Regions from separate parts of the Litorilituus sediminis genome, predicted to be linked through region 3. Evidence: predicted binding sites of a transcription regulator. Region 3 holds the regulator's gene; each other region holds the start of a gene.

Region 1 (10,500 bases), 1.7 Mb from region 3:
CTTGGTTGGATAAATTAGCCCAGCCAGAAAAGCTGTTAATGAACGAGCAAGAGATTGCAAACTTTAACCAAAGCTTAGTGGTTAATAATGCTTATATTCATGATCCGCTTGCTTTAGCTGATGTTCTACCTAAACAAGCATTGCTCACAAAAATCAATAAAATTAGTTCTGTGCCAACTAGTCCTCGCTATTTTGCTAATGGTAAGCCAGTTAATGATAAAGATTTTTCAATATGGCGAGAAAACGCCAACATTGTTGCGGTTGCAAGCAGTAATAGGGTGCAATTTGCCTTAGTAGTTAAGCGCTCAAGGTTACGTACTTTTCCCACTAACCAGCGGGTTTTTAGGTTAAGTGAGCTTGGCCAAATTGATCAAGACTTAGATTTATTTCAAGAAAGTGGCATATTCCCAGGTCAAGCGGTAGCCGTGTTACATCAAAGTAAAGATAAGCGCTGGTATTTAGTGCAAGCGTTTAACTATTTAGCTTGGCTGCCAGCAGCAGATATTGCCATTGGCTCTAGAGAGCAAGTGGCGGAATTTGTAAAGGCCAAGCGCTTTATTACGGTAACAGGCAGTAAAGTTTTTACAAATGAAATACCTAGTTATTATCCAGCGGCTAAACAGCTATCAAATATTCAGTTAGATATGGGCGTTACATTGCCATTGGCTGAAAGGCATGAATATAAAAATGCTTTATATGGGCAAAACCCGTTTACCAGTTATGTTGTAAAGTATCCGAGTAAAGATGAACAGGGCAAGTTAGTAGTGCGTTTGCTGGCAATAAGTAAGGCTCAGGATATTACTGTCGGCACTATGGCGATGACGCCAGCTAATATCATTCAACAAGCATTTCAGTTTTTAGGTGAGCGTTATGGCTGGGGGCATGATTTTAACGGTAGAGATTGTACTGGCTTTATTGGTGAAGTTTTTAAAAGTTTCGGCATCTTGATGCCAAGAAATTCGGGTCAACAAGCCAAGAGTGACTATGGTAATAATATACGCTTTGATGACAATGCCACTAAGGCAGAAAAATTAGCAGCACTTAACAATTTAAAGGTTGGCGATTTAATTTATATTCCTGGTCATGTCATGATGTATTTAGGGCAAGATAAGGGGCAGCCTTATGTTATTCACGACGTAAAAGATATGAAATATCAAACAGTGCAGGGCGAAAATTATTTCGGCACCTTAAATGGGGTATCGGTTACGCCATTACTGCCAATGATAGATTATGTTGAAAATATAACGGTTATCAAAACAATTACAGGCCAAATAAATGAATAGTGTTCAGAAATACCTCATAGTTTGTCTTATGCTGCTGTCAACATGTGTCAGCGCTGAGAGTAAGTTCACAATTGATGCTAAGCACCAACAATTAATTTTAGTGCTCACCGACAATTGGCAGGCAAACACTGGCGAACAATACCGCTTTGAGCGCAGTTTTGATAGAGCACACTGGCAACTAGTTGCAGATAAAGCCCCTGTGACCATTGGCAGAACCGGCCTTGCTTGGGGCATTGGCTTACACCCTAAGCAATCGGGTTATCATAAACAAGAAGGTGATGGTAAAGCGCCTGCGGGTATTTTTACCTTAGGTAGCGCTTTTGGTTACCTTAACCAACTGAAGACTGGCTTAGCGTATCAAGTGATGAGCCGTTATGATTACTGTATCGATGTAAAAGGTTCAAACTATTATAACCAAATTGTCTCCAGCCAAGTCGTTGGTGATAGTGCTATTCAAGGCTCATCTGAGCCTATGCGTCGAGACCTTCATTTAAATGGCGATCAAGTGTACAAAAAGGGCTTTGTTATTAATCATAACCCGAACAATATCTCTGGCTCTGGTAGCTGTATCTTTGCTCACCTTTGGCGGGCAAGTGATAAGCCAACCGCAGGTTGTACGGCAATGCCGGAACAGGAAATCGATAAAATGCTCAATTGGCTAGATAAAGAAAAGCAGCCACTTTATATAGCACTGCCTAAGAATGAATATCTAGATAAAAAGGCGCTATGGCAATTGCCGGAATTAGCTTTAACAGACTGATATTTATAAGGCGAGTAACCATAGCGGTATGGTAAGGGTACTTAGCAAGGTAGAAACAACGACAGTACCTGCCACTAACTCTTGTTGCGATTTTTGCTGTAAGGCAATTAAATAAGCATTAACGCCCGTAGGACTTGCACTTAATATCACTAACGTGGTGGTTACTAAGGTGTTTAAGTTAAAAACATAAAGTGCACTGAAGTAAACCAAGGCGGGTAATATCAGTAGTTTAACGATTGTTGCTAGGGCAATAGTATTTATTTTGTTGCTAACGCGATAAAAGCTTAGTGATGCACCTAAAATAAATAGCGCTAAAGTAATCGCAGGTTTTCCTAATAACTCAAGGCTAGTATCGAGTATTTCTGGTAAGTCGATAGCGAATAAATTGACAATTAGGCCCGAAAAAATGCTGATGATCAGTGGATTATTAAAGGTTTGCTTTAAAAACTTAATGAGATCAAATTGGCTTAGTTTGCACTGTTCTTTGCTGGCGATAGCAGCAGTGAGTGCAAATAACATAGCGCTATGAAAGCTAATCACCAGAAAAACAATACCTAGTACTTGTTGCCCAAAGGCTGCCAATAATACTGGCAGGCCAACGATTACCGTATTTGAATAGCTAGCGCCTAAAGCAAATACTGCATTAGATTGATAATCTTCACTATTATGTTCTGATATTTTATTACGCTTTTTAACTAAGGCGTTTAAGGCTAATGCCAGGCAAAAGCAGAACAATACCGGAACATAAAAGGCGGCAAAGAGCGAAAAATTTACTTGCTCGCTAAAGTTGGCATTAGCCATTTGATAAAACAAAAATGCTGGGATGCTGATGCTAAAGGTGAATTTACTTAAGGCATCAAGTTGGCTTTTATCTAGCCAGCGGCTTTTTGTGCAGATAAAGCCCATAAGTGCCAATAGCACTAATGGGCCAATAATCGCTAATATATTCATGAAAAATAGTGAATGTGAGAAATTAGTGGTTAGCTATATTGTTGTTCAAAAAAGCTTTCAATGATCAAGCGGGCGGACTCGGCATCAATATTATCTTTTTTAAGATTTTTATAGCCGCCACGAGAAAACAGCTGCTCTTTAGCATCAGCTGTGGTTAGTCGTTCATCTTGGAAAATAACCTGCAAGGCAAAGCGACCTGATACTCTATTGCCAAATTTTTTCGCATCTAAGGTCAGTTGTTGTTCACTACCATCCATATTAAGTGGTAGGCCAACAACGACAATATCAGGCTGCCACTCGTTAATATATTTAGCCAAGGCATCCCAATGGGGAATGCCATCATTTGCCTTTACTGAACCAAGCGGGTTGGCGCTGCCAGTAATTTCTTGCCCGACAGCGACACCGATATATTTTTTACCAAAATCTAAACCAAGTACTGTACGTTGACCAACCGCTTTATTTTTTGCCACAGAATTGCCTTTTAATTGTCTTAAATGAATGAGCTAGGCGTGACCAACGTCACTAGATAAATGGGCTAAATCTATGCCAAGCTTTTCGGTTGCTTTTTTCCAGCGCTCTTCAACCGGCGTGTTAAATAAAATATCAATATCAGCTGGCGTGGTTAGCCAAGAGTTGGCTTTGATTTCTTCTTCAAGCTGTCCAGGCCCCCAACCAGCGTAACCTAAGGTCACAATATAGTTTTCTGGCTGCTCTTTTGTGCCCAAAGCGAGCAAAATATCTTTTGAGGTGGTGATCATTAGCTTATCGCTTAGTGCTAACGAGCTGCTCCAACCTTTTTGCTTGCTGTGCAGAACAAAACCGCGTTGTTGAGAAATTGGCCCACCAGATAAAACACGTTGTTGCAGGCCAAGGGTTAAATCATTTTCTTCATCAAGTGATGCAGAGGAAGTAAAGTCTTCTTCTGTCGCTTCAATCTGTTTAAGTAACTCGGACAAATTGATATTGACAGGTAAGTTAATGATTAGCCCCATGGCACCTTCTTCATTGTGTTCACAAATATAGGTGACTGTCTTATTAAAATAAGAGTCATCTAAGGAGGGCATGGCAATTAAAAATTGGTTTTCTAAACTTTCCATCTACATCTCTTTAAAAAATTGTCTCAAAATTAGCCGTTTACTTTTCGCGAAGTTTATCTTCTATCGCATCCATTAACTTACCACTAATGTTAATAGGGTAGGCCGCTTCAATTTCTCGAATACAAGTTGGGCTGGTAACATTTATCTCAGTGACTTTATCGCCAATAACATCTAACCCTACAAAGTATAGGCCACGTTTTTTCAGCTCGGGTGCAATTGCTTGCGCAACTAGCTTGTCACTGGCGCTTAATGGTCTGGCAACGCCACTACCGCCGGCGGCTAAATTACCTCGGGTTTCCCCTTGCGCTGGAATGCGCGCCAAGCAATAAGGCATAGGCTCACCATTTACAATAAGAATACGTTTATCACCATCAACAATTTCTGGCATATATTCTTGTACCATAGCGTATTGCTGACCATGGTTAGTGAGCGTTTCGATAATAACACCGACATTGGCATCATTGGCTTTAATTCTAAAAATGGATGCACCACCCATACCATCAAGCGGTTTGATGATGACATCTTTTAACTCTTGATGAAATTGACGAATTTTTTCACTGCTGCGAGTTACTAAAGTACGCGGTGTTAATTCACTAAACCAAGCGGTAAACAGTTTTTCATTACAATCACGTAAACTCTGTGGCTTGTTAACTATGAGTGTACCTGCTTGTTCAGCGCGCTCTAACATGTAAGTTGCGTAAACAAATTCGGTATCAAAAGGCGGATCTTTACGCATCAGTACAACGTCGAGTTCACTTAAGGGGATATCTTGGCTATCAGATAATTCATACCAGTGATCAGCATCATCAAATACTTTGACCTTTTGTACGTTGGCACGACATTCTCCTTGATCTAAATAAAGATCTTTCATTTCCATGTAAAAAATCTCGTATCCGCGTTGTTGTGCTTCCAACATCATGGCCATAGAAGAGTCTTTGGCCACTTTCACTTGGGAAATTGGATCCATCACTACGCCGAGTTTGATCGCTGGAGAAGTTGTCATCTTGTATCCTTAAATGTTGTATTTTTTGTCAAATTTTAATGTGTTGCTATTACTTTAAATCACCAAAGCGACATTGTAATGCGGTAATTGCTGTTAGCGCAGCGGTTTCAGTTCTGAGCACTCTTGGACCTAACAGTACTTCTTGAAAGTTTGCTGTGCTTGCTTCATTTATTTCTTCATCAGTTAAGCCACCTTCAGGGCCTATTAATAATCGTACCTTATGATGCTGCTCAATATCAGCACTGGGTAGCGTCATAATTGAGTGGTTTGCTCTTGGGTGTAAATTAATTTTCACCGCTTGAGTTTGTTCATGTAACCAATCATTTAAATGCATTGGCATCATGACTTCAGGGACTAAAGCTCTACCACTTTGTTCACAGGCACTGATGACTATTTTTTGCCATTGCTGATGTTTTTTCGCTAAGCGATCGCCGCTGAGTTTTACTCCACAGCGTTCGGTAAATAGCGGCGTTATTTTAGTTACCCCAAGCTCCACTGATTTTTGCAAGGTAAAATCCATACGATCGCCGCGAGATATACCTTGTCCTAAATGAATTTCAAGTGGCGACTCATTCGCTAATACTTGCTCGCTAATAATTTTAGCGCTAGCGTGTTTTTTTGTTACATCAACAAGCTGCGCTTGATATTGCTTAAGCTCAGTACCATTAAATAGCGTAATGCTATCATCATTGCCTAAGCGCAAGACTCTCACTACATGACCAAAGGCATCATCAGATAATTTCACTGTGTCGTTAACGCTAAAGTGAGATTGTTGGTAAATTCTTGGGTTAGACATGTTAAATACTACTGTGCTTACGTTGACTAGTAGCTAAAAGATAAGGGCGGCAACAAGAAAAAACAATGGCAGTAATGATTTATTTTATCTTGTCTTGGGCGCAGAAAATAAAAAAGCCAACCGCTTGCGCGATTGGCTTCAACTTAAAAAACTGTCAACGTATTCTAGGACGAGACAAACTTATTGTCGGGTTGTTAGATACCCGCAGCTTTGCGTAAATCGTCAGCTTTATCTGTTTTTTCCCAGCTAAATGCAGTGAAGGTATCATCACCTACGGTCATTTCAAATGGTTCACGACCAAAGTGACCATAAGCTGCTGTTTGTTGGTACATTGGGTGTAATAAATCTAACATTTTAGTGATGCCGTACGGGCGTAAATCAAAGTGTTCACGCACTAGCTCAACTAATTTTTCTTCAGAGATTTTACCTGTACCAAAAGTTTCAATTGAAATTGACGTCGGTTCGGCAACACCAATAGCATATGACACTTGAATTTCACAACGATCAGCAAGACCGGCAGCAACAATATTTTTAGCAACATAACGACCAGCGTAGGCAGCACTTCTATCTACCTTTGATGGATCTTTACCAGAGAAAGCACCACCACCGTGACGAGCCATGCCGCCGTAGGTATCTACGATAATTTTACGACCTGTTAAACCACAATCGCCTACTGGACCACCAATAACAAAACGACCTGTTGGGTTAATAAAGTATTTCGTGTTTTCAGTTAATAACTCAGCAGGTAGCGTGTGCTTAATAATATTTTCCATTACCGCATCAACAAGGTCTTCTTGTTTGATATCTGGATTATGCTGAGTTGAAAGTACAACGGCATCAATAGCAACTGGCTTGCCATCTTCATAGATAAAAGTCACTTGCGATTTAGCGTCAGGACGTAACCAAGGTAATACACCTGACTTACGCGCTTCTGCTTGACGCTCAACTAAACGATGTGAATAGTATAATGGCGCAGGCATGAGTGTTTCTGTTTCGTTGGTTGCATAACCAAACATTAAACCTTGGTCACCAGCACCTTGATCTTCAGGTTTAGTACGATCAACACCTTGAGCAATTTCTGGCGATTGTTGACCAATTAGGTTCATTATGCCGCAAGTTTCACCATCAAAACCAACATCAGAAGATGTGTAACCAATATCACTGATAACATTACGTGTTAGCTTTTCTAGATCAACCCAGGCAGTTGTTGAAACTTCACCTGAAATAATGGCAACACCTGTTTTAACCATAGTTTCACAGGCTACGCGGGCATGCTTATCTTGAGCAATAATAGCGTCTAATACCGCATCAGAGATTTGATCGGCAATTTTATCCGGATGACCTTCAGATACAGACTCTGAAGTAAAGTAATGTCTAGACATAAACCCTCAACAATGTATTAACTGTCGTATAAATGTAGCTGAATTCTCAGTTATTCAACGAAGTGAAATATAAATATTTTTAATTGTCGGCGATATTACACTTTTCTCAAAAGATATTCTAGTTTTTTTACGCCTAGACGGCTAAACGTCTTTAATGGCAAATGATAAATGAAATTCGTTTGATTTGAGTCAAGTTGAGGCTTAGTGATCGAACATTTCTAATTGAATAGATTGCTGCCACAACTGACTAAATAATGCTTGTTGCTTGCTGCAAGGTTTTGAGCTGTAAAAAATCACTTGTTTTGCTTTTTGGCATTGATTGGCAATATTCAATTCGGTTAACCGCTTGTGCAACTGCCTAGTTACCGGGCTTGCTGTTTCGACGATAGTGACATGTCTATTGGCAACTATTGCTTGAATTTTTTGCTGTAAAAATGGGTAGTGCGTGCAGCCTAAAACAATATTATCAACCCCTTGTGCTAATAGTGGTTCGATATACTGATTAAGTAGTTCATTACAGTGCTTAGTTGAAATCTGACTACTTTCGACAATTTCTACTAAGCCAGGGCAGGGTTGAATAAATACGTCTGCGCCATTTTTATACCGATTTACCAAAGCATTAAAGCGTTCATTTTCGCTGGTTGCCTGGGTAACTAATACTGCAACTTTCTTGTTTATACTCTGTTGAACGGCAGGTTTAATCGCTGGCTCTACACCAATAACTGGGATATTGACTCGCGCCCTGAGCTGGTCAATAGCATTGACGGTGGCGGTATTACAGGCAATGACTAAGGCTTTAACACCTTGAGCAATTAACTGGTTAGCTATGATATTGACGCGCTCGGTAATATAGGCGATTGATTTTTCGCCATAAGGGGCATGGAGTGTGTCGGCGATATAGATAAGCTGTTCATTTGGCAGCTGCTCAGCAATACATTTTGCAATGGAAAGACCACCAACGCCAGAGTCAAAAATGCCAATAGCAGCTGAGTTATCTATGTATTTTGCGGTGTTGGTCGTGGTGCTGGTATTAATAAGGAAACAACTTTATCTGTATATGCCTAGCAGCAATTTTAGGGAGTTCTTAAATACAAGACAACTTAATTAAGTAGAAAAATTAAATAGAAAAGTTAAGTAGAAAAATTAAGTAAACAAAACTAAGTAAATAAAAATAACTTAAATAAAGTTTTTTATTTACTTAATTGTTTGGTGGTGATAGCTTTGTCATTAATGAGATAAAGGCTGTAAGGAAAAACTTGTGTCTAGTGATGTATCAATCAAACGCTTTAAACAATTTCCGCAATTGATGTGGATTTTGCTTTTTGGCTCGTTCATTACCCGGGGTAGTTTTTATATGGTTTGGCCTTTTTTAGCGGTTATTTTATATGACAGCTTTGCCTTATCTGCGACCCAAGTGGGCTTGATTTTATCGTCTGCTGCTACTGTTTCTGTATTAGTTAGTTTTGTTGGCAGTGCCTTATCTGATCGCATTGGCCGTCATAAAATGATGTACGCCAGTGGTATTTTATATGTTATTTCATTTTCGCTGCTTGCTGAGGTAAATACCGTTGCTGGTTATGTGGTAGTTATTACCTTATGTTCCATCGCTACGGCCTTATGGCGGCCATTAGTATCGGCATTAATTTGCGATATGATTGCTGACATTAAAACCCGTGAATTGGCGATGCAATCTTTATACTTTATTGTCAATGTTGGTTGTGCTGTCGGCCCTATGCTAGGTGTGTGGTTAGGCTTAACGGGGGAGCAATCAAGCTTTTATATTACCGCGGGGGCATTTGCCATTTTATTGGTGGTTTTATATTGGGGCTTTAATCAACATCAAGAGACTGAACAAGCAAAAGAAAGTGGGCAAAATAGTTCAGCCTCAAGTGAGAGCAAGCCGTTAAGCCGAAGTAAAATATTCACGGTACTTAAACAGGATAAGTTATTTCAGTGTCTTATTTTCGCCAATATTTTATGTATGTTTATTTATGGGCAAATGGACAGTTCATTGATTCAATACTTAACCCGTGAAAATGTTCCTGAATTACTGACGCTGGTTTCTTCGATGATTTTTACCAATGCCATGGTCATTATCACCACACAGTTTATGCTGTTGCGCTTGATGGCACAGCAGTCACTGATCACGCGAATACAAATTGGTTTGGTGTTGTTAGCGATATCGCAGCTATGGCTTGCTTTTAATCCTTTAACATTATTTTGGGGCTGGATAGGCGCAATTATTGTTATGAGTTTGGCAGAGGCGATATTGTTTCCTACTATGAATGTCCATATCGACAGGTTAGCGCCAGAGCATTTACGTGGTGCTTATTTTGGTGCCTCGTCTTTTTATGAGTTTGGCTTTGCCTTTGCGCCACTTGGCGGCGGTATTATTTTAGATCACTTTGGTGGTACTTGGTTGTTTATTGCCTGTGCAGTATTGGCGCTTGTTGTTATTTATTTGTATGCGATTTTAACTAAGTTACCCAGACCAGATTTTAAAGTAAATGAGCTTAAGTCACAGTCTAGTTAAGTAAAAGGTATAGGCTTAAAGTCGACCAGCGGCTTTAAGCCTTTTAAGCACCCGTTGATGATACAGTTTGGCTAAATACGGACGAATAAAGGGCAGGGCGATAATCCAAGCAATAGGCTTTAATAACCAAACACGTTTCATTAAGGTTATGTACGCATCAAGCTCTGATTGTATTTCACCGTTAGCCAGTTGAATATGAAGTTCTGTTAGTGCTTTTTCAGGTGCAATACCTAGGCTAACTAGTAAATTATCTTTGCCGTTAATATCTAGCCAATCAACGAGTTCGCCGCCTTTCCCCGCAAGACGTTGATAAAATCGTCGATCTTTAACACACTTTGGGCAAGCGCCATCATAGAATACGGTGAGCTTTTCTGGCTTTGTTTTCATGGTTGTGGGCTTATTAACTTAGACAATAAAAGTATAGTATTGCTAAGCGGTATTAGTAATAGCCTATGACTTATTTTGGGGAGAGTGGAATTTACAGCAAAAAGAATTCGTTGGTGTAACACTTCTAGGGGAAGTGAGTTTCCAGAATGTCGCAGCTGACAATGTCTCAGTACACCGTGTGCTTTCCTTGTTGGGGCGCGGAAATATTATTGGTAAAGTGCTGAGAATTATAATAATAGGGGGGGACGCTTCCAGAATGCCGCAGCTGACAATGTCTCAGCACACCGTGTGCTTTCTTGAGGGGGCGC
Region 2 (10,500 bases), 520 kb from region 3:
CAGGGTTATTGCCTCGAAATGAAAATGAAACGTTAGAAACACCACCAGAAATCATGGCATACGGTAAGTTTTGCTTAATATCAGCAACCGCTTCAATAAAGTCCATGGCATAGTTGTTATGCTCTTCAATACCAGTAGCAACCGCAAAAATATTCGGGTCAAAAATAATATCTTCTGCTGGAAAGCCAATTTCATCCACTAAGATATGATAGGCGCGATGACAAATTTCATATTTTCTTGCTCGAGTATCCGCTTGGCCTTCTTCATCAAAGGCCATTACGATAACAGCTGCGCCATAGCGACGTAATAACTCAGCCTGCGTTCTAAAGTTTTCTTCGCCTTCTTTTAAGCTGATTGAATTAACGACACCTTTACCTTGAATGCACTGTAAACCTGCTTCTAAGATATCCCACTTAGACGAGTCAATCATAATAGGTACTTTGGCGATTTCAGGCTCACCGGCAATAAGGTTTAAAAAGCGCACCATCGCCTGCTTTGACTCCAACATGCCTTCATCCATGTTGATATCAATAATCTGCGCACCATTTTCAACTTGCTGTAAGGCGACCGCAATTGCTTGATCGTAATTTTCTTCTTTGATCAAGCGCTTAAACATAGCAGAGCCGGTAACATTAGTACGCTCACCTACGTTAACAAAAAGCGTATCTTCCTTAATGGTTAGGGCTTCTAAACCAGATAATCGACAAGCTATTTCTCTAGGCTCTACTTTACGTGGTGTAAGAGCTGCAACGGTATCCGCCATGCCTTTTATATGTGCCGGTGTTGTACCGCAACAACCACCGATAATATTTAAAAAGCCCGCATTCGCCCACTCAGCCACATGCTTATTCATGTCTTCCACGGTAAAATCATACTCACCGAAAGCATTCGGTAAGCCAGCATTCGGGTGCGCTGATACTGCCACATCACACACTCGACTTAATTCTTCAACATACTGCCTTAATTCTACTGGCCCTAATGCACAGTTAAGACCAAAAGAAACCGGCTTAGCATGACGTAGTGAGTTATAAAAAGCTTCGGTTGTTTGCCCTGATAATGTTCGCCCAGAGGCATCAGTGATAGTCCCTGAAATCATCACAGGTAAGCGTAAACCTAGTTCATCATAAACAGTTTCAACGGCAAATACGGCAGCTTTAGCATTTAAAGTATCAAAAATAGTTTCAATTAAAATGATATCTGCGCCACCTTCAATCAAGGCTTTAGTAGACTCTATATAGGCCTCTTTTAGCTCATCAAAGGTTACATTACGATAGGCAGGATCATTAACATCAGGCGAAATCGAGCAAGTTCTATTGGTTGGCCCCAATACACCTGCTACAAACCTTGGCTTTTCAGGCGTTAACTTGTTGTACTCATCTGCTGCTGCTCGCGCTATCTGCGCAGCTTTTAAGTTGATTTCTGCGCTATAATCTTCCATGTCATAATCTGCCATGGCGATTGTTGTCGCATTAAAGGTATTGGTTTCTAGTATGTCAGCACCTGCTTCAAGGTATTCATTATGAATCGCTTTAATCACTTCTGGCTGCGTCAGTACCAACATGTCATTATTGCCTTTGACATCACAATGCCAATCAGCAAATCGCTCACCACGAAAATCTTGTTCTTCAAACTTATACGCTTGGATCATAGTGCCCATAGCACCATCAAGAATTAAGATATTTTTCTCTAATTGCTGCTCTAATAATGTAAATGAAGGGTGTTTTTTCATGATCTATCCAAGCTTTTTTTAATAACAACAAGCTAAACCAACAAGATATTGCTGATAAAATATTTACGGCTAATCCCTAACCTTAGTCTTCTTGCTTTGCATCTTGCGCCGCTTTAATGTTTGAAGCATCTAACCTATAAGGGGTTATTTGATACACATAATAATTTAACCAATTAGTAAACAATAAACTGCCATGACTGCGCCATGACCCTATTGGTTTATTATTTACATCATCTTGATAATAATAGTTGATAGGCAACTGTGTATTGGCATCTTTCTTACTATCTCGCAAGTATTCTTCATGCAAGGTTGAGGTATCGTATTCAGGGTGGCCTGTTAAATACACTTGTCGCTTATCTTTACTTGCAACCAAATAGACACCAGCCTCTTCTGACTGCGCTAAAATATTTAGCCTATCAACTTTTTCAAAATCAGCCTGATTAATATAGCCATAGCGCGAGTGTGGCACATTAAAACATTCATCAAAACCACGTGTTAATTGCTCATGGGCATCCAGCGGATAATGCTGATAAACCCCCGATAGCTTCTGTTTTCTCAAATGCCTATTTAAACCATAGTGATGATATAAAGCCGCATGAGCAGCCCAACAAGAAAACATGGTTGAGGTTACGTTTTTATCTGCCCAATCAAAGACTTCACAGATTTTATCCCAAAAGCTCACCTGCTGATAATCTAACAAAGCTAGTGGCGCTCCCGTAATAATCAGGCCATCGTATTGTTTATGCTTTATGTCATCAAAAAGACAATAAAAGTTTTCTAAATGCTCTTTAGGCGTATTTTTTGATTCATTGGCATGAATACGGACAAACTCAACATTAATTTGCAGCGGCGTATTCGAAAGCATACGCAGTATTTGCACTTCTGTTTCTATCTTGTTTGGCATCAAGTTCAAAATCGCAACTTGCATGGGGCGAATATCTTGGTTCACGGCTCTGTGCTCCGACATAACAAAGATATTTTCATTGGCCAATACCGACAAGGCTGGTAATTGATCTGGTATTTTAATGGGCATAACACGACCTAACAAAATGACAAAAGTGAATTGCACACCATGTTACTTAGATTGCTAGATATGTCAACTTCTAAACGTATAGACGTCTAAAAGTTATTAATCATTAATATATTAATTTGATATGAATTGCTTACCAAGCAAAAGTACACTCAATTTACAAAGTTATTGCTATTACAGTACAAAGTCAGAGCCAAAAAAAATGCAGTGCTACGTCTAACACTGCATTTTATTGATATTGACTATTTATTATATAAATCTGAGGTTTATTTACTGTGAAGCTACTCTTCTACTACCGCTTCTGCTTCCGTAGGAATGGTTTTACACAAGAACATTTCACGAAGCTTAGCGTCTAGCTCTTTGGCCATTGCTGGGTTTTCTGCTAAATATTTAGTAGCATTAGCTTTACCTTGACCAATACGTTCACCATTACAGCTATACCAAGCACCTGCTTTTTCAACTAAGTTATTTTTCACACCTAGCTCTATTAATTCACCTAAGCTATTGATGCCCTCTCCGTAAAGAATTTGGAATTCAGCCTGTTTAAACGGAGGTGATATCTTATTCTTAACCACTTTTACTCGGGTTTCATTACCGACAATTTCATCGCCATCTTTAACTGCACCAGTACGGCGTATATCTAAACGAACCGAAGCGTAAAACTTCAAGGCATTACCACCCGTTGTCGTTTCTGGGTTACCAAACATAACACCAATCTTCATACGAATTTGGTTAATGAAAATTAACATGGTATTAGATTTTTTCAAATTCGCAGTAAGCTTACGCATTGCCTGAGATAACATACGTGCTTGTAAACCCATGTGCGAGTCACCCATGTCACCTTCAATTTCAGCTTTTGGTGTTAAAGCGGCAACCGAGTCAACGACAATAATATCAATAGCACCTGAGCGGCTTAACATATCGCATATTTCTAATGCTTGCTCACCTGTATCAGGTTGAGAAACAAGTAGGTCATTAATATTAACGCCTAACTTTTCAGCATAAATTGGATCAAGTGCATGTTCAGCATCAATAAACGCACATACTTTGCCATTACGTTGAGCTTCTGCGATAACTTCCAAAGTTAAGGTAGTTTTACCGCTTGATTCTGGACCGTAAATTTCAACAACACGACCAAGAGGTAAGCCACCTGCACCTAACGCAATATCTAAACCTAAAGAGCCGGTAGATACTGTTTCAACATCCATTGCATTGTTATCACCCAGCTTCATGATTGAACCTTTACCAAATTGGCGTTCAATTTGTCCTAGGGCTGCTGAGAGTGCTTTTTCTTTATCGTCTTTCATTAATTGCTCCACGAATAAGTCGTTTTTCGTTTTAATGAGACAAGTATACTGTATGACTGTACAGTATCAAGACTTTTATTAAAATTTTTACTAAAAACAGTCAATAAAAACCTTAATTTTTTGTTTTAAAAGAAAAAATTAATAAGAGGATATTTACTAACAAGTGTGCTTCAGATGTAGCTAAAGATTAACTGGACTCTATATACAGTACTTTTTATCAGTGCATACAGTAAAATTATTGTTGACTCTCATACCAAGGTTCAGGTTTATGAATGTGATAGCCTTGCCCGTAATCTATGCCAATTTCAGTCAATATACGCTCAATATCAGCATTTTCTACAAATTCGGCCACAGTTTTCTTGTGCATAGCACTAGCCGTTCTTTTGATGTTTTCAACAAAAATACGGTTAACCTTGTTGGTATCCATATCTCGCACAAAGACGCCATCAATTTTAATGGTATCCACAGGAAGTTTTTGTAAGTAACTAAATGAAGATAAGCCACTACCAAAATCATCTAAAGAAAAACTACAGCCAAATTCAATCATCTGCTCAATAAAATGTAACGCTGATGCTAAATGGCTAATGGCTGAGGTTTCAGTTATTTCAAAACAAATGCGCTCAGGAGCGATTTGATAACGAGAAAATAATACTGAGATCTGTGCAAAAATATCTTTATCCGCTAAGGTTAAACCTGATAAGTTGATACTGTAGACACTGTGTTCAGATGGCAAAGATGCTATCTTTTTAAACGTATTTTCTATCACCCAGTAATCAATCTTTCGAATCATACCGTATTTTTCTGCGGCTGGAATAAATTCATTAGGGGCAACTATATTGCCGCAGGCACTTCTCATTCTAACTAAGATTTCAAAATGATCTGTTTCTTCACCTTGTAAAGACTTAAGTCGTTGACGATATAGTATGAGTCGATCGGCTTTAATTGCCTCGGCAACTTCATGCACCGCTTCCATTTCTTTAGCATGTTGTACTAATTGTAAGTCATCGCTTTGATAAATTTGAACCCTATTTCGGCCTTTTTCTTTCGCTAAGCTCACCGCCTGCCCTAAAGAAGAAAACACTTGCTTCGCATCAAAAACCGACTCATCTAAAATAATAACGCCAATGCTTGCGGTAACATTGCTTTCAGATTTCAACTCATCAAGCCGTACCTTTTGCACCAATAAACAGAGAGTTTCTGCGTATGTATTCACTTCTTCTCTAGGCAATGTTGGCAACAAAATCGCAAACTCATCATTCCCTAAACGACTTACCGTGGCATTATCTGGAATAAATTCACGTAACATCAGTGATATTTTGTGAAGAAATTTATCGCCAATACCATAACCAAAACTATTATTTATCACCTGAAATTTATCTAAATCAATATGCATAACCACGCCTGAGTTGTTATCAGGCTGCTTGTTATTGATATGCTCAGTTAATTGCCGATCAAAATTAGCACGGTTTGCTAAACCTGTTAGTCGATCATGGTTATCAACGAATGCCAAGGCACTTTTAACTTTCTGGTGCTTTTTAAAGCCCAACTTTTGCTGACGATAAAAGCCATAAATAAGCAAGGTAAGAGCTAGCCATAGGACTATTGCTTTCAGCAAACCTTGCTGATGTAGATTACTACTGTATTGAGGTGATAATCGAATCGCTAACTGCCAGCGCGTATTGGGTATAGGCTTAACAAAACTAAAACTAGAATACTCATCACCTTGTAACAATAAAGAGGCATATTTACTGTTATCATGCCCAGTCGTTAACTCAATTTCTCTGGGGTTATCTGCCCGCATTAAAAAAAGCTGTTGATGCGGTAGTTGATACTTGGCCAATAATTCAATTAACACATCAGGGTTAAAAGCAACAAAAAGATAATTCTGCTCAGTTAAATTGGTTGATAATGGCTGTAAAAGATCGAAATGAATACTGGATTTACTCCGATGTAAAAATAATTGCGTTTGTACGCCAGAAGCAAGCATTGAAGCAATTTCAGCCTCACAATCAGGTAAAAAGTTCCCGGTAATATGCGCTAAACTTCCTTCACCTTGAGCATCAATTAAGGCAAAGAGTCGAGTATTTTTAATATCAGAGCGTAGTTGATTAAGCACGGCCATATAATCATCTTTATTTGCCGTACTTCCTTGCTGCTGTAACTGCTTAATCGCATTAAATTGTTTTTGCTGGAATAAGTCGATTTCTAAACGCAATTGCGTAAAGTACTCTTGATAATCTGACAGGATACGATCGGTAATAGAGTCCATTAATGACTCTTGGTAACTTTGATGAATTTTGCTTGCAGAATACGCTTGCCAGACCAGCAATATCAAAATCACGATACTTGTTAATATAACAACACGCTTACTGGTATTAAGCTCCTTCTTATGTTTTAGCTGTTGTTGGTTATTTTGCTTAATCAAACATCTCCCAAAGCCTAGAAAACAATCTAATCAAGCTTCAATATAAACAGCAGCTATTAAATTCGCAAGCAAAAAAGATGAAGAAATTGTACGGTTTCAAGCAAAGCTTATGGCATAATTAACGGTTCAAATTTGTAATCAAAAAAATATTTCTTCACCATGACTAGCGCTAGCAAAGATCTCTCCAGCCACACCCCGATGATGCGTCAATATCTCACCATCAAGGCCGAATTTCCAAATATATTAATCTTTTATCGAATGGGAGATTTTTACGAGCTCTTTTATGATGATGCAAAAAAAGCAGCCGACTTACTTGATATTTCTTTAACCGCTCGAGGTAAGTCAGGCGGAAACGCCATTCCTATGGCGGGTGTTCCATATCACGCCGTTGAAAGCTATTTAGCTAAGCTGGTTAATTTAGGTGAGTCCGTCGCGATTTGCGAGCAAGTCGGAGACCCTGCAACCAGTAAAGGGCCAGTAGAGCGTAAAGTTGTCCGTGTCATTACCCCTGGTACAGTAAGTGATGAAGCATTACTAACAGATAAGCAAGACAACCTTATTGTCGCCATTGTTGAAAATCAAAGTAAACAAGCTAGCCCTGCTTATGGCCTTGCCTATTTAGATATGGCAAGCGGCCGCTTTGTTCTTACAGAGCCAGAAAGCAGTGAGCAATTACAAGCAGAGCTACAACGCTTAGCCCCTGCTGAGTTACTCTACCCCGAGTCCTTTTCAGACTTTTCTTTAATTTCCTCACAAAAAGGTCTACGTCGTCGCGCGGAATGGGAGTTTGATTTAGATACCGCGATTAACTTACTCAATAAGCAATTTGAAACGAAAGAATTAACCGGTTTTGGCGTAACAGAAAAAGTATACGGACTGTCTGCGGCTGGTTGCCTACTTGCCTACGTAAAAGATACCCAACGAAGTGCTTTGCCACATATACGAGCCATAGTCAGTGAGTCTGCACGCAAAGGCGTGGTGCTTGATGCGGCAACTCGTCGAAATTTAGAGCTAACACAAAACCTGCAAGGTGGCAGCGAAAGTACCTTAGCACAGGTACTTGATAAATCAGCAACGCCTATGGGCTCACGATTATTAAAGCGATGGTTACACTTTCCACTAAGGGATCTAACCACACTACGCAGCAGGCAAGATACCGTCGAAGAGATCATCAACCTAGATTTAACAACGCAAGTTCATCCTCTTTTAAAAGGGCTAGGTGATATTGAACGTATTGTTGCTCGTATAGCGTTGCAATCTGCTCGTCCTCGTGATTTTGCTCGTTTACGCAATGCACTACAAAGCTTACCCGAACTGCAACAAATACTAACGCCAGCAAAGCAAGGCTACTTGGCGACCTTAGCAAGTGAATGCCGACCTATTCCAGCCATTCAAACGCTACTTGAACAAGCGATTGTAGAAAATCCACCGGTACTAATACGTGATGGCGGTGTAATTGCCCCTGGTTATCATCAAGAACTCGACGAATTACGCGATCTCAGTGATGGCGCAACTGAGTTTTTACAGCAATTAGAACAAAAAGAGAAAGAGCGTACCGGCATATCGTCGCTCAAAGTCGGCTATAACAAAGTCCATGGCTTTTTTATTGAAATCAGTCGCAGCGCAGCACAAGAAGTGCCTCAAGATTACATCAGGCGCCAAACCTTAAAAAATAACGAACGCTTTATCACTGAAGAATTAAAACAGCATGAACATAAAGTGCTTAGCGCGCAAAGCAAATTCTTAGCGCTAGAGAAGTCTTTATATCAAGAGTTATTTAGCAAAATATTGCCAGCACTTGCTGATTTGCAACAGCTAAGTCAAGCTATTGCAGAGCTAGACGTATTATCTACATTTGCAGAACGCGCTTTAACGCTAAACTATGTTAAACCAACACTTGTTAACGAGGCAGGTATAGATATCTCAGCTGGTCGCCACCCTGTGGTTGAGCAAATGACCAAAGAAGCATTTATTGCTAATCCGGTTGCTTTAACAGAGCAGCGCAGAATGCTGATCATCACTGGCCCTAATATGGGCGGTAAATCAACCTATATGAGGCAAACCGCGCTGATTGTTTTAATGGCGCACGTTGGCTGCTATGTTCCAGCGCAAACAGCAACCATAGGTTTAGTTGATAGAATATTTACACGCATCGGCGCCTCAGATGATCTCGCCAGTGGCCGCTCAACCTTTATGGTAGAAATGACAGAAACCGCTAACATACTGCACAATGCCACCAGCAAAAGCTTAGTTTTATTAGATGAAATAGGCCGGGGAACCAGTACTTATGATGGCTTATCGCTCGCTTGGGCATGTGCAGAATTACTGGCATTAAAAACTAAAGCATTCACTTTATTTGCTACTCATTATTTTGAAATGACCATGCTGGCAGAGCAAATAGCAACGCTCGCTAATGTCCATTTAGATGCAGTTGAACATGAAGATAACATTGTCTTTATGCACGCTGTTCAAGAAGGTGCTGCAAGTAGAAGCTTTGGCTTGCAAGTTGCCCAGTTAGCAGGCGTACCTAAATCGGTAGTCAAACGAGCAAAGCAACGTTTAGCTGAATTAGAATCATCACAAATGCCAAGTAGTCTACCAAGTCAAACGCAAGCTAATAACCAACTTAGCTTAATGGTTGAGGAGCATGTTATCGTTGAGCAACTAAAATCAATTGATGTCAATGACTTAAGCCCTCGACAAGCCCTTGATTTACTTTTTGAGTTAAAAAGCAAAGTCTAACCAGTTAAAGTATAACCAGTTAGAACATGGCAATAAAAAAGCTATCAGAGCAATCTGATAGCTTTTTTGCTATTTTAATCTAATGAACTAGCTTAGCTTACCTTTAATAGCAATTGAATTAACTAGGCTTGAAAGATAGCTTCAATCGATAAGTTTTGCTGGCTAAGTATATCGCGAAGACGTTTCAATGCCTCTACTTGAATTTGACGAACCCGTTCACGAGTTAAGCCAATTTCACTACCCACATCTTCTAACGTTGCAGCTTCATAGCCCATTAAGCCAAAGCGGCGGGCAAGAACTTCTCGTTGCTTGCTGTTCAGTTCATTTAACCAGTGAATGATATTGTTGCTCATATCTTCTGATTGCAAGTCACCTTCTGGTCCACTACTTTTTTCATCAGCAATGACATCAAGTAGTGCTTTATCTGAATCACCAGCAAAAGGAGTATCTACCGAAGCGATACGCTCATTTAAGCGCAGCATTTTATTTACATCGCTAACAGGCTTATCTAAATGCTCAGCAATATCTTCTGCGGTTGGTTCGTGATCTAATTTTTGCACTAGTTCACGAGAGGCTCGTAAATATATATTGAGTTCTTTTACTACATGAATGGGTAAACGTATGGTGCGCGTTTGATTCATAATAGCGCGTTCTATGGTTTGGCGAATCCACCAAGTGGCGTAGGTTGAAAAGCGAAAGCCGCGTTCTGGGTCAAATTTCTCTACTGCTCGAATTAAACCTAAATTACCTTCTTCAATTAAATCAAGTAAAGGTAAGCCTCGATTATTATAACGTCTCGCTATTTTTACAACTAAGCGTAAATTACTTTCGATCATACGCTTTCTTGCAGCTTCATCCCCTTTTAGGGATAAACGTGAGAAATAAACCTCTTCTTCTGCACTTAATAATGGCGAAAAACCAATTTCGCTTAGATAAATCTGAGTTGCGTCTAAATTTGACGAAACTTCTTCCTTAGATATTGTAGGCGCGTCTTCAGCTTCAACGATTTGTTCTTCTTTTAATGTGACCATGCTCTTCTCCCATAGATAGCAAAGCTAGATTCAATAGTTAAATATTCACGATTACTCCGTCTGTTTTTTGGATTTAATATTATTTGTTATTATTTATTGTTTTTTGGGTAAATAATTTAATGGATTTACCGACTTACCTCTAAAGCGTACTTCAAAATGAAGCATAACTTGTGTCGCATCAGTATCACCCATTTTTGCAACCACTTGTCCTGACTTAACAACTTGCTGCTCTTTAA
Region 3 (10,500 bases):
CATAGTGATACCGTACCTTTTGATGAAAACCGCTGGCAATCTGACCCCCATAAAGTCTTAAATAAAGACGATAAGTTTTACGGCTTAGGGACTTGTGATATGAAAGGCTTTTTTGCCTTCATATTGCAAGTATGTAAAAACCTCGATGCTAAAATGCTGAAAAAGCCACTCTATGTTTTAGCAACCGCAGATGAAGAAACCACCATGGCAGGGGCGCGCTTTTTTGCTCAAAGTCAGACGATAAAACCTGATGTTGCTGTTATCGGCGAACCTACTGGGCTTGTTCCTGTGGTCATGCACAAAGGCCATATGTCACATCGCATAAGTGTTGAAGGTCAATCAGGACATTCAAGTAAACCAAATTTAGGTGTTAATGCCATTGAAATTATGTACCAAGTTATTGGTGAATTAATTCAGCTAAAAGAAAAGTTTAATTTAAACTACAAAAATGAAGCGTTTGACGTGCCAGGTCCAACCTTGAATATGGGCGCGATTTCTGGTGGTGATAATGCTAATCGTATCTGTGGTCACTGTCATTTAGATCTTGATTTAAGATCGCTACCTGGCATGACTGATGATGAATTGTTGCACTGGTTAAGCGAAGCATTAAAACCGCTTGCTGAGAAATTCCCTGGACGAATCTCGTTTGAAGAGTTGCACCCAAGCAGCCCAAGTTTTGAACAAAAAAAGCCGAGCACTTTAATTGATATTGCTGAAGAAATTAGCGGTCATACTTGCTGTGCCGTGAACTATGCAACTGAAGCACCTTTTATTCAACAATTAGGTTGTCAAACCATAGTGATGGGGCCTGGTTCAATTAATCAAGCCCATCAGCCTAATGAGTTCTTAGCGCATAGTGAAATTGATAAAACCAATAAAGCGCTAACACGTTTAATTCAGCACTACTGTTTATAAGTACTTTAACCAAACTGAATCTGGGTGCTTTGTCTTAAAGCCTCGATACCATAAACAAAACGGGTAGAGTAACAAGAGTAAAATACCCGTAATCACATAGGTCATCTTCAAGTCAGTAAAGTCACTCATTCCTGCATAGGTCGCAGTACCTGTCAGGAAAATTCGATGGACAAGATAAAACATCATAGACGTTTGACCAAATACCAGTAAAACGCCATTTACTCGAGTACCTATGCGTTGCTCTAACTTGATCATACCGGCCAAAATAATCGCCATAAGCCCAAGTTCTAGAAAAGTAAAACTGGCTGATGGCGGGTATTTACTCACATGCAGCCAGTGCTGCCAAGAAAAGTCTTCACGGTATAAAAACATATTACCGTAACCATTTAGATAACGAATAACCACAAAAGCAATTAAAGCTAAACTACCGGTAATAACTAATAGTTTGGCAGGTGTCATAGTGACCTTACCTTGACCAAAATCTAAAATATAGCGGCCAAAAACCCAGCCAATAATCATAACGGCTAACCAAGGAACTGCAGCATAAGAAATACTTAAGTCAGAGGTATAGTATTTACCAATTAATAGCGCCGTGATAATCGACTGCTCTTGACCATTAACAAACCAAAATTGCGCGGTAACAAGCTCCCCGCCAAGAATCCAGGCAAAGGCTATAAATAATAACTGTGGTGTAGATAAACGGCGAAAGAATGCCATACACATCATAGCGACACCAATGGCATAGAGCACCTGAAAGGTTAATCTCCCTTGAAAAATCGAGGTAATTGTTGGATCAAGTAAGGCGATAAATGCGCCTCTCAGTAGAATATCTTTATCTATACCTTTGCTGTCATAACCTTTAGCCAATTTACGCTCAACACTTATCGCTAGCGCGGTACCCGCTAGAAAAACAAACACAGGCGCACAAATATGACTTATCCAGCGAGTAAAAAATTCTGCTGCTGGCAAAGCCATGCCCGGCACATAATTCGCTGCTGAATCTTTGGCTAAATGCTCAGCATTATAGGCCATGGAAACATGATCAAGCACCATGATAATCATGACAAAACCACGCATCCAATCAATGGCAGAAATTCGTTGAGAGTTAGCCATGCTCACTTCCTTATTTAAAGTGCTATTAAAAACTTATTCGACCTTAGTCCACAATTTTTGATTTGTTTTAACTGAAAAATATTCATTGGCGTGCCAGCAACGTGGCAACAAATCTAACTCTTGTCTTTCTTTATAGTTAGAACTGAGTAACTCCAAAATTTCATTCAAACGCTCTTTACTTAAACTAGCTAACTTCTTAGCCGACTGAGCAAAATACAAATTACTTTTTTGGCTAATAATGATGTTTTGCCCGTAACCAATAAAAGCTAGCTTTCTTGTGGCCATACGGCAAATAGGGTGTTTAGGGTTTTCAGGGTATAAGCTATTAACAATAGCGTACTCATAGCAATCCCCTTGATTGCCATACTCATCAATTGGCATATAAACAATACCAAAGCCCTGTGGAAACATGCCGGTAATTTTATATAAGGCATCAACAACCTTTTGCGAACAGGCACCAATTTCAGCATTTTTATTTAACACCTGAAAAACCTGAGGCAAGAGCTTGTAGTTGTAGCTATCCTTGGTTGACATAATAATTGAGGTGTAAATTTGCGGCACTTTCAGCAAATTGCCTATGGTATTTTTTGGGTTGACACTACTTTTCAATAATTGCTGAATAAAGGCCTGCTTTTCAGCTTCATCTTGAAGAAACTGATCTCTTTCTGCCTTAGTATTACCAACAAACTTTGGCGTGCCTAAGCCTTGCAGTAAATACTTGATAGTTTCCTTATAATTTACCTGCAATAGCTGCTTTCTGCTCTCAACATCCAATACCCGAAACGGGTTTTGCTTACGATCTTTACCACAAATAATATCTTGCGCTTGCGGATGATAATTGCCTATATCTTGCAACAAGGCAGACATAACCAAAGGCACTTTAATTTGCTGAATAAAGCGCTGGTGTTTATCAGCATCATACAAAGCAAAGTTTTCAAATTGTTCTGTCGATAGCCCTTGGGTATAAGCCAAAATATTCTTATCAACCACTAAGCCATCAAGAATAAGCTTATCTAACAAACGTAAACACAAAACTGCTTTATAGAGTGACTTGCATAACTCATTATTTAACGAGACTTTTTTTCCCTCACAAGGGCTTAATAATTGAATGGTTCCCAATAACTGTGCCGATTTGCGATTACTTTCAGCGAAGGTTTCTCCTTCTGCTAAATCAATGATTTCTTCGCATAGATGGCTAAGATGTGAGTGACGCTCTGTTTGTTCTAACTTTTGTAGCTCTAGCTCATTATCAGATAACTGCTCATTTGAGGGTCTAAACTCATCATTTTCAAAGAACGCAATTGCCCTTTCAAGCATAGAATCTTTACGGGTACGGCCATAAATCTTATCTAAAAGCTGCGCGACTTGGCGAGTAAAGAATGTTTGAGTAGGAGATTCACTAGGCATACTTCAATAAAGCAAAATCCGGAAATTGAGATAAGTTTATAATGCTAGCAAATACTAAGAAAATCAATAGTGGCTTAGCCTTTACAACACTCCCGATGAAACTAAATTTTTCACTATAGTGCTAATGACAACCCTATAGCGATAACAGGAAAAAGTTTAGCGCAGTACAAGCTATTACTGCGCTAAGTTGCGGCTAATTTATCCCTTTAATTTTCACTTGGTTTTGTTTACTTGCCAATTGTTGGCAAATATTAACCAAATCTGAATGCAAACCGCCAGCGGTAACATCTCGCCCAGCACCGGGGCCACGAATAATCAAAGGATTATCTTGATACCAGCGACTACTGATTTGAAATATATTATCGCACGGCGTTAAATTGGCAAAAGCATCAGTTTTTGCTAATACCTCTAAACTAACCTTCGCCGTTAATTTAAGGCCATTAGCGGAATCATCTTGAGGTGTTGCTTGTAATCTAGCAACATAACGAATGCATGCATTATCGGCATTTGCTCTGGCTAACTGATCAGCAAAAAATTCATCTAATTCATCAGCTCTGGCAAGAAACGCTTGTGTATCTAATGCTTGTAAATGCTCTGGCACCAAATTTTGACAATCAATATCATCAAGTGATAACTCAAAACCAGCTTTGCGAGCAAGTATTAATAGTTTTCTTTGTACGTCACGCCCTGATAAATCTTCTCTTGGGTCTGGCTCAGTAATACCTTGCTGTAACGCATCTAACATCAAACTTGAAAAACTAGTACTACCATCATAGGTTTCAAATAACCAAGATAAAGTGCCTGAGAAAATTCCGGCAATTTGATTAATTTCATCACCACTGTGGCGTAAATCATCAATGGCAAAATTAATCGGTAAACCTGCGCCAACCGTGGTGTTGCCAAGCCAAATACTATGATGCCGCTCTGCTTGCTGTATTAAATTATTGTAATGTGCTGTGCTACTAGATGCCGCCCACTTATTAGCACCAATAACATGGATACCTTGCTGAAAAAACTGCTCATATAACAAGCTAAAATCTTCGCTCGGGGTAATATCAACAACGATAAGTTCATCGTAAGGGTGATGGCTAAGCCAAGAGAGCAATTGCTGGTTATCATAGCCTTGTGAGTCTTGCTCAAATAAAGACAAAGCTTGGTTCACATCAATACCATCATTGTTAATCAGTGCTTTCTTCGAAGACAGTAAACCAACCAAGTGAGTATTCTCAAGTGCCTCTACTTTAGCTAATTGACTTGGTAATAACTCAAGAAAACGCTGACCAATATTACCTAAACCTGCAACAACTAAACCAATATGACGGGCATCTTTAGTCATATCATGATGGACATTATTAAGAATTTCCGGTGTACAAGGCTCAGACAATATCGCAATCACACTATGACTATTGTCACTGTTGACTAAATGTAATGGTTTTACAGATCTTAAGCTGCGCTTAAAGCGCGCTTTAATATCACCACGTTCAGCCACCTTATGGCCCACGGTGGCAATAATCGACACAGGATTAAATTTAACTTCGGTATCATGACTTGCGAGCCATTGACTTAACGCTTTTTGTTGAGCCTGTGTAATCACCACAAAGCCTTGCTTATCATCAACACAAATAGGTGCAAACTCAGCTCGTACCTTGTTAGCCGCTTCGCCAATAAAACTTTCTGAATGGGCAAGCAATAAATCATTTAAATAAGTAACCGATAGCTCTTGTTTGGCTATCTGACCAAATTTACCTATTTCAGTACCTGCAACCTGAGCATCAAAGCTACTGGCAACATGCAAATGGGTGTGATGCTCAGTTAACGGGTTAATTAATGGTAATAAGGTTTTAGCATGCAGTACTGGGTTACCTAAACGGCCAAGCTCTTTGGCTACACCATTAGGTAAACGGTGCAATTTACGCGCACTTGGTACAATACGAGGGTCGGCACTATAAATACCGTCAACATCGGTCCAAAGAGTGACATTTCTCGCATCCACTAATGAGGCGACAATGGTTGCTGAATAATCACTACCATTGCGCCCTAAGGTACAGGTATGACCGCGCTCATCTTTACTGATATAGCCAGTGATCACGGCAAGTTTGCCAAATTGCCTATGCTGTCTTAATTGCGCAGCACTAGTTGCAGTATCAACTAAACAATCTACCTCATTATCGATAACAAGAAAGTCTCGCGCATCAATACTATTACTAGGACATAATTTTTCATTTAACAAAGCAGATAATAAGCGTGCAGACCACAACTCACCAAAGGCTAAAATATTATTGTGATGCGCTGATAAATCACCAGTTAACCACGCTTTAAGCTGTTCAATATCTGCCGCTAAAGAGTGAATTAACTGCTTAGCATTATTGGCATTTAATAGCTCTGTGATTAAAGCTTGCTGCTGCTTGCTTAACGCCGCTACGGCAGCCTCTAACGGTCTTGGGTCTTGCTCTTCTAAACTTGCTTGTAATTGCTCTTGCGCTAGCTGATATAAAGAAAATAAATGATCTGTGGTATCACCATTGGCCGAAACCACAATAATATCATTGATTTGGCAGTGGCTTTTAATTATTTCAAGCACACGATTTATGCATTGACTTGATGCTAGTGAACTACCACCAAATTTATGTACTTGAATTGCATGCTTGGCCAAATGATTTTCTGTTACCGCGTCAAAACTTGTTGCGTTAGACTGTTCAACATTTAATTGCGTCTGTGTCATTAATTTTCCTACCTACTACAACTGGCTTTGGCTCAAACCATGATTAAGATCTGCAATGATATCATTAACATCTTCAATGCCGACAGAAATTCTCACTAATGACTGCGTGATACCCGCTTCAAGCTGCGCTTCGATTTCCATACCAGCATGAGTCATGGTTGATGGATGACTTATCAAGCTTTCAACACCACCGAGTGATTGCGCTAATGTAAATAACTTTACATTGGCAAATAACTTTTTAACCGCTTCAACGCCACCTTTTACTTCAAAGCTCATCATAGCGCCAAAACCTTGCTGTTGCTTTTTGGCAATATCATGACCTGGGTGATCTGCAAAGCCTGGAAAGTAAACCGCGTCAATTGCACTGTGCTGTTTTAAGAATTTAGCAACTTCATTAGCATTTTCTTGATGCTGTTTCATTCTTACCGGTAAGGTTTTTAAGCCACGTAACGCTAAGAAACTATCAAAAGCACTACCAGTAATACCAATACAATTTGCCCACCAGGCTAGCTCTTCACCTAGTGCCTGTTCTTTTGTGACTAAAACACCGCCAACAACATCACTATGACCATTGATATACTTAGTGGTGGAGTGAAAAACAATATCAGCACCGAGTGCTAATGGCTGCTGCAATGCTGGTGATAAAAACGTATTATCGACCGCAACAAGTGCGCCTACTTGATGACAAGCTTTAGTTAGCTTTTCAATATCAACTAAGCGTAATAACGGGTTACTTGGGCTTTCTAACAGCACTAATTTTGGTTTTTGCGCTAAAGCTTGGGCAAATGCTGCTTCATCATTTTGATCAACAACAACAAGCTTAAATTGGCCGCGACGAGCTAGGTGAGTAAATAGCCTAAAACTACCGCCATAACAGTCATGAGGAATAACAATAGTATCTTCTGTTGATAATAACTGGCAAATAAGGTGAACGGCCGACATGCCTGTGCTAGTGACAATACCAACACTACCCTGCTCAAGCTCTGCAATGGCTTGAGCAAAGGTTGCTCGAGTTGGGTTGCCTGTTCTAGAGTAATCAAACTCTCGTTTTTCATTGAAACCTTTTAATGAGTATGTGCTAGATAAATGGATAGGAGGTACCACTGCACCGTGATGTTCATCAGTATTAATGCCTGCTTGTACTGCCGAAGTGGTAATATTTTTAATCGACATAGTGTTCTCCATTTATGAGCTAGATTCGCTCATTTACTCAAAAAAACGTATAGATGTTTGGACGTCTATAACTCTAAACACTTTAACTGTAAGCGTCAAGATATTTTAGACTTCTAAACTTCTACTTGACTCACTTTTCCGACAAGGTAAAATCTAGCCCCAGAAAATATATATTATTACAATAGCTACTATAGAGGAATCTCCATGGCTCAGTGGAATGGCGAGTATATTAATCCCTATGCCGAGCACGGTAAAAAAAGCGAACAAGTTAAAAAAATTACCGTATCAATTCCTTTGCGAGTACTTAAAGTATTAACCGACGAAAGAACCCGTCGCCAAGTAAATAATTTAAGACACGCAACCAACAGTGAACTACTTTGCGAAGCATTTTTACATGCTTTTACTGGTCAACCGTTACCAGATGATGAAGATTTAGCCAAAGATAATAACGAAAAGTTGCCGGCGAGCGTACGTCGATTACTAGAAGCACAAGGTATTACTGACTTTAGTGCTTATGAAGAGAAAGACGAAGAATAATAAGCTGCTATCACTGAATTAGCAAAAAAAGCCATAATGACTGAATCATTATGGCTTTTTTGTTAGCTTGGCACGGATTTATTTCACATCGAATGCAAAGCTGATAAACTTTTTCTATACCTATAATTAGCTAACAACATTCAACCTAAGGACAAACTGATGCGACTTTTAGCACAAGCGTTGTTAATTTCTTCTATATTAATCACTTTAACAGGCTGTCAATCAGCCTATTACTCCGCCATGGAATCTGTTGGCCAACATAAGCGCGATATCATGTTAGATCGCGTTGAAAACGCTCAAGATGCGCAAAAGGACGCTCAAGAACAATTTACGTCTGCCTTAGAGCAACTTTCACAGTTAATAGCCTATGACGGTGGCGATCTTGCAGAGCAATACCAAGCAACTAAAGATCAGTATGATGCCAGTAAAGAAGCGTCAGAAGAAGTTGCTAGTAGAATAGCTGCTATTGAAGATGTCGCGGAAGCACTTTTTGATGAATGGCAAGATGAAGTGGAACAATACAGCAGCGCTAAACTCAGAAGACAAAGCGAGGCCAAGTTAAAATCTACACAACGTCAATATAAAACCTTAATCAAATCAATGCATAGAGCACACGATAAAATGGCGCCTGTGTTAGCGGCATTAAAAGATAACACCTTGTACTTAAAACATAATCTAAATGCTCGTGCTATTGGCGCTTTAGAAGGTGAATATGGCGCAATTAAAAAAGATGTTGAACTGTTAATTAAAGAAATGAATTCAGCTATTAAGCAATCTCAACAATTTTTAGATTTACTGCAAGAACCATAAACCTCAATTGTAATGAGCCAAATGCAACAGCCAGCAGAGCAACTGCTGGCTAACTCACCTATACAAGCCTGCCATTTTCACGGTCATAAAGTATTTATTAAACGAGATGATTTACTTCATGCCCAATTTAGTGGCAATAAGGCACGTAAATTCGCCTATTTTTTAGCACATGACTTTCCTAACGTAAAAACACTGGTGGGTTATGGCTCAGTTCAAGCTAATTCATTATACTCGCTAGCAGCGCTTGCTAAGCTAAAAGGCTGGCAACTTAACTTCTATAGCAAACCCATTCCACACTGGCTAAAAGCACAACCTACAGGTAATTATTCCGCTGCTCTTAAGCTAGGCGCGAAAATTATTGAAGTAAAAGAGCTAACCAGCAACCTTGAAGCTTATGTACAAAGTCTTGATTTTGACCGTAATCACCTAAGCGTTCCCGAAGGTGGTCGATGCCAAGAGGCGGCTTTTGGTGTAAAACAGTTAGCCAATGAGTTAATTCAGCAATGCCAGGAACTTGAGCTTAATAACCCTGTCTTTATGTTACCTGCAGGCACAGGTACCACCGCATTGTATCTGCAAAAGTATTTACCCTTTCAAGTGATGACCTGTGCTTGTGTGGGCACGCCTGACTACTTAAAACAGCAATTTAACGAGTTAGACACTAACAGCACTCATTGGCCGACAATACTGCCAAGCCGGAAAAAATATCACTTTGGTAAGCTGTATGCGGAGTTTTATCAAATTTGGCAGCAACTAAAAGCACAAACGGGTATTGAATTTGAACTACTCTATGATCCGCTAGGCTGGCTATGCTTACTGGACTTTTTAAAAGCGCGTAAAAGCAATCAAGATATTATTTACATTCATCAAGGTGGTTTAGTCGGTAATCAAAGCATGCTACCTAGATACCAGCTCAAATATCCACAAGAATCGGCTAAATAAAAACTCAGCTTAAATAGCAAAAAGGCCTACACATCACTGTGTAGGCCTTTCAAATTATGCTCAAAGCTTAAATGCTTATTTATGATAAGGCTTACTTAAGCGGTGTACTGACTCAATAAAGTGACCAGCATGCTCAGGATTAACATCAGGGTGAATACCATGACCTAAGTTAAATACATGACCTGTACCACCTTCACCAAAACCAGCTAAGATTTTCGACACTTCTTGCTCTATACGCGGTAATGGTGCGTAAAGCATAGATGGGTCCATATTACCTTGTAAGGCAACTTTATCACCAACACGTGCTTTGGCCTTTTCAATATCGATTGTCCAATCAAGACCTACCGCATCACAACCAGTCGCAGCAATATCTTCTAACCACATACCACCATTTTTAGTAAATAAGGTTACTGGTACTTGGCGACCTTCATTATGACGAGTTAAACCATCAACGATTTTCGCCATATATTGCAATGAAAACTCTTTGTAATCGCGTGGTGATAACACACCACCCCAAGTATCAAATACCATCACAGATTGCGCGCCAGCGGCAATTTGCGCATTTAAGTAACTGATAACAGAGTCAGCTAGCTTATCTAAAAGTAAGTGTAATGTTTGTGGCTCAGCAAACATCATCTTCTTAATCTTAGTAAAACCTTTAGAGCTACCACCTTCAACCATATAAGTTGCTAATGTCCATGGGCTACCAGAAAAACCAATTAGCGGTACTTGACCATTCAGTTCTTTGCGGATAGTACGAACAGCATTCATAACATAACCCAACTCATCTTCTGGATCAGGTACAGCAATTTTATCTACATCAGCTTTACAAGTAATAGGACGTTCAAACTTAGGTCCTTCACCGGTTTCAAAATATAAAC

Evidence for each region. Region 3 encodes MetJ, which represses methionine synthesis genes. Its sites were predicted from a motif close to TAGACGTCTAGACGTCTA; they were not measured.
Region 1: the regulator MetJ is predicted to act here: its motif matches at 7,407-7,424, upstream of metK (methionine adenosyltransferase).
Region 2: the regulator MetJ is predicted to act here: its motif matches at 2,834-2,851, upstream of metA (homoserine O-acetyltransferase MetA).

The regions. Positions count from the first base shown of each region.
Region 1 covers NZ_CP034759.1:3,731,264-3,741,763, forward strand. Annotated here, with positions in the region: gene EMK97_RS16535 (SH3 domain-containing protein) at 1-1,283, shown strand, start outside; gene EMK97_RS16540 (L,D-transpeptidase family protein) at 1,276-2,043, shown strand; gene EMK97_RS16545 (AEC family transporter) at 2,047-2,994, opposite strand; gene ruvX (Holliday junction resolvase RuvX) at 3,024-3,464, opposite strand; gene EMK97_RS16555 (YqgE/AlgH family protein) at 3,498-4,091, opposite strand; gene gshB (glutathione synthase) at 4,129-5,094, opposite strand; gene rsmE (16S rRNA (uracil(1498)-N(3))-methyltransferase) at 5,144-5,890, opposite strand; gene EMK97_RS19075 (hypothetical protein) at 5,956-6,108, shown strand; gene metK (methionine adenosyltransferase) at 6,085-7,272, opposite strand; gene murI (glutamate racemase) at 7,474-8,307, opposite strand; gene EMK97_RS16580 (MDR family MFS transporter) at 8,531-9,805, shown strand; gene EMK97_RS16585 (thiol-disulfide oxidoreductase DCC family protein) at 9,821-10,192, opposite strand.
Region 2 covers NZ_CP034759.1:1,540,985-1,551,484, forward strand. Annotated here, with positions in the region: gene metH (methionine synthase) at 1-1,729, opposite strand, end outside; gene metA (homoserine O-acetyltransferase MetA) at 1,812-2,762, opposite strand; gene recA (recombinase RecA) at 3,041-4,066, opposite strand; gene EMK97_RS06885 (putative bifunctional diguanylate cyclase/phosphodiesterase) at 4,302-6,491, opposite strand; gene mutS (DNA mismatch repair protein MutS) at 6,651-9,233, shown strand; gene rpoS (RNA polymerase sigma factor RpoS) at 9,356-10,264, opposite strand; gene EMK97_RS06900 (peptidoglycan DD-metalloendopeptidase family protein) at 10,358-10,500, opposite strand, start outside.
Region 3 covers NZ_CP034759.1:2,065,822-2,076,321, forward strand. Annotated here, with positions in the region: gene argE (acetylornithine deacetylase) at 1-915, shown strand, start outside; gene EMK97_RS09210 (acetyltransferase domain-containing protein) at 910-2,028, opposite strand; gene EMK97_RS09215 (hypothetical protein) at 2,062-3,435, opposite strand; gene metL (bifunctional aspartate kinase/homoserine dehydrogenase II) at 3,629-6,157, opposite strand; gene metB (cystathionine gamma-synthase) at 6,173-7,330, opposite strand; gene metJ (met regulon transcriptional regulator MetJ) at 7,535-7,867, shown strand; gene EMK97_RS09235 (DUF2959 domain-containing protein) at 8,024-8,677, shown strand; gene EMK97_RS09240 (1-aminocyclopropane-1-carboxylate deaminase/D-cysteine desulfhydrase) at 8,699-9,619, shown strand; gene hemE (uroporphyrinogen decarboxylase) at 9,695-10,500, opposite strand, start outside.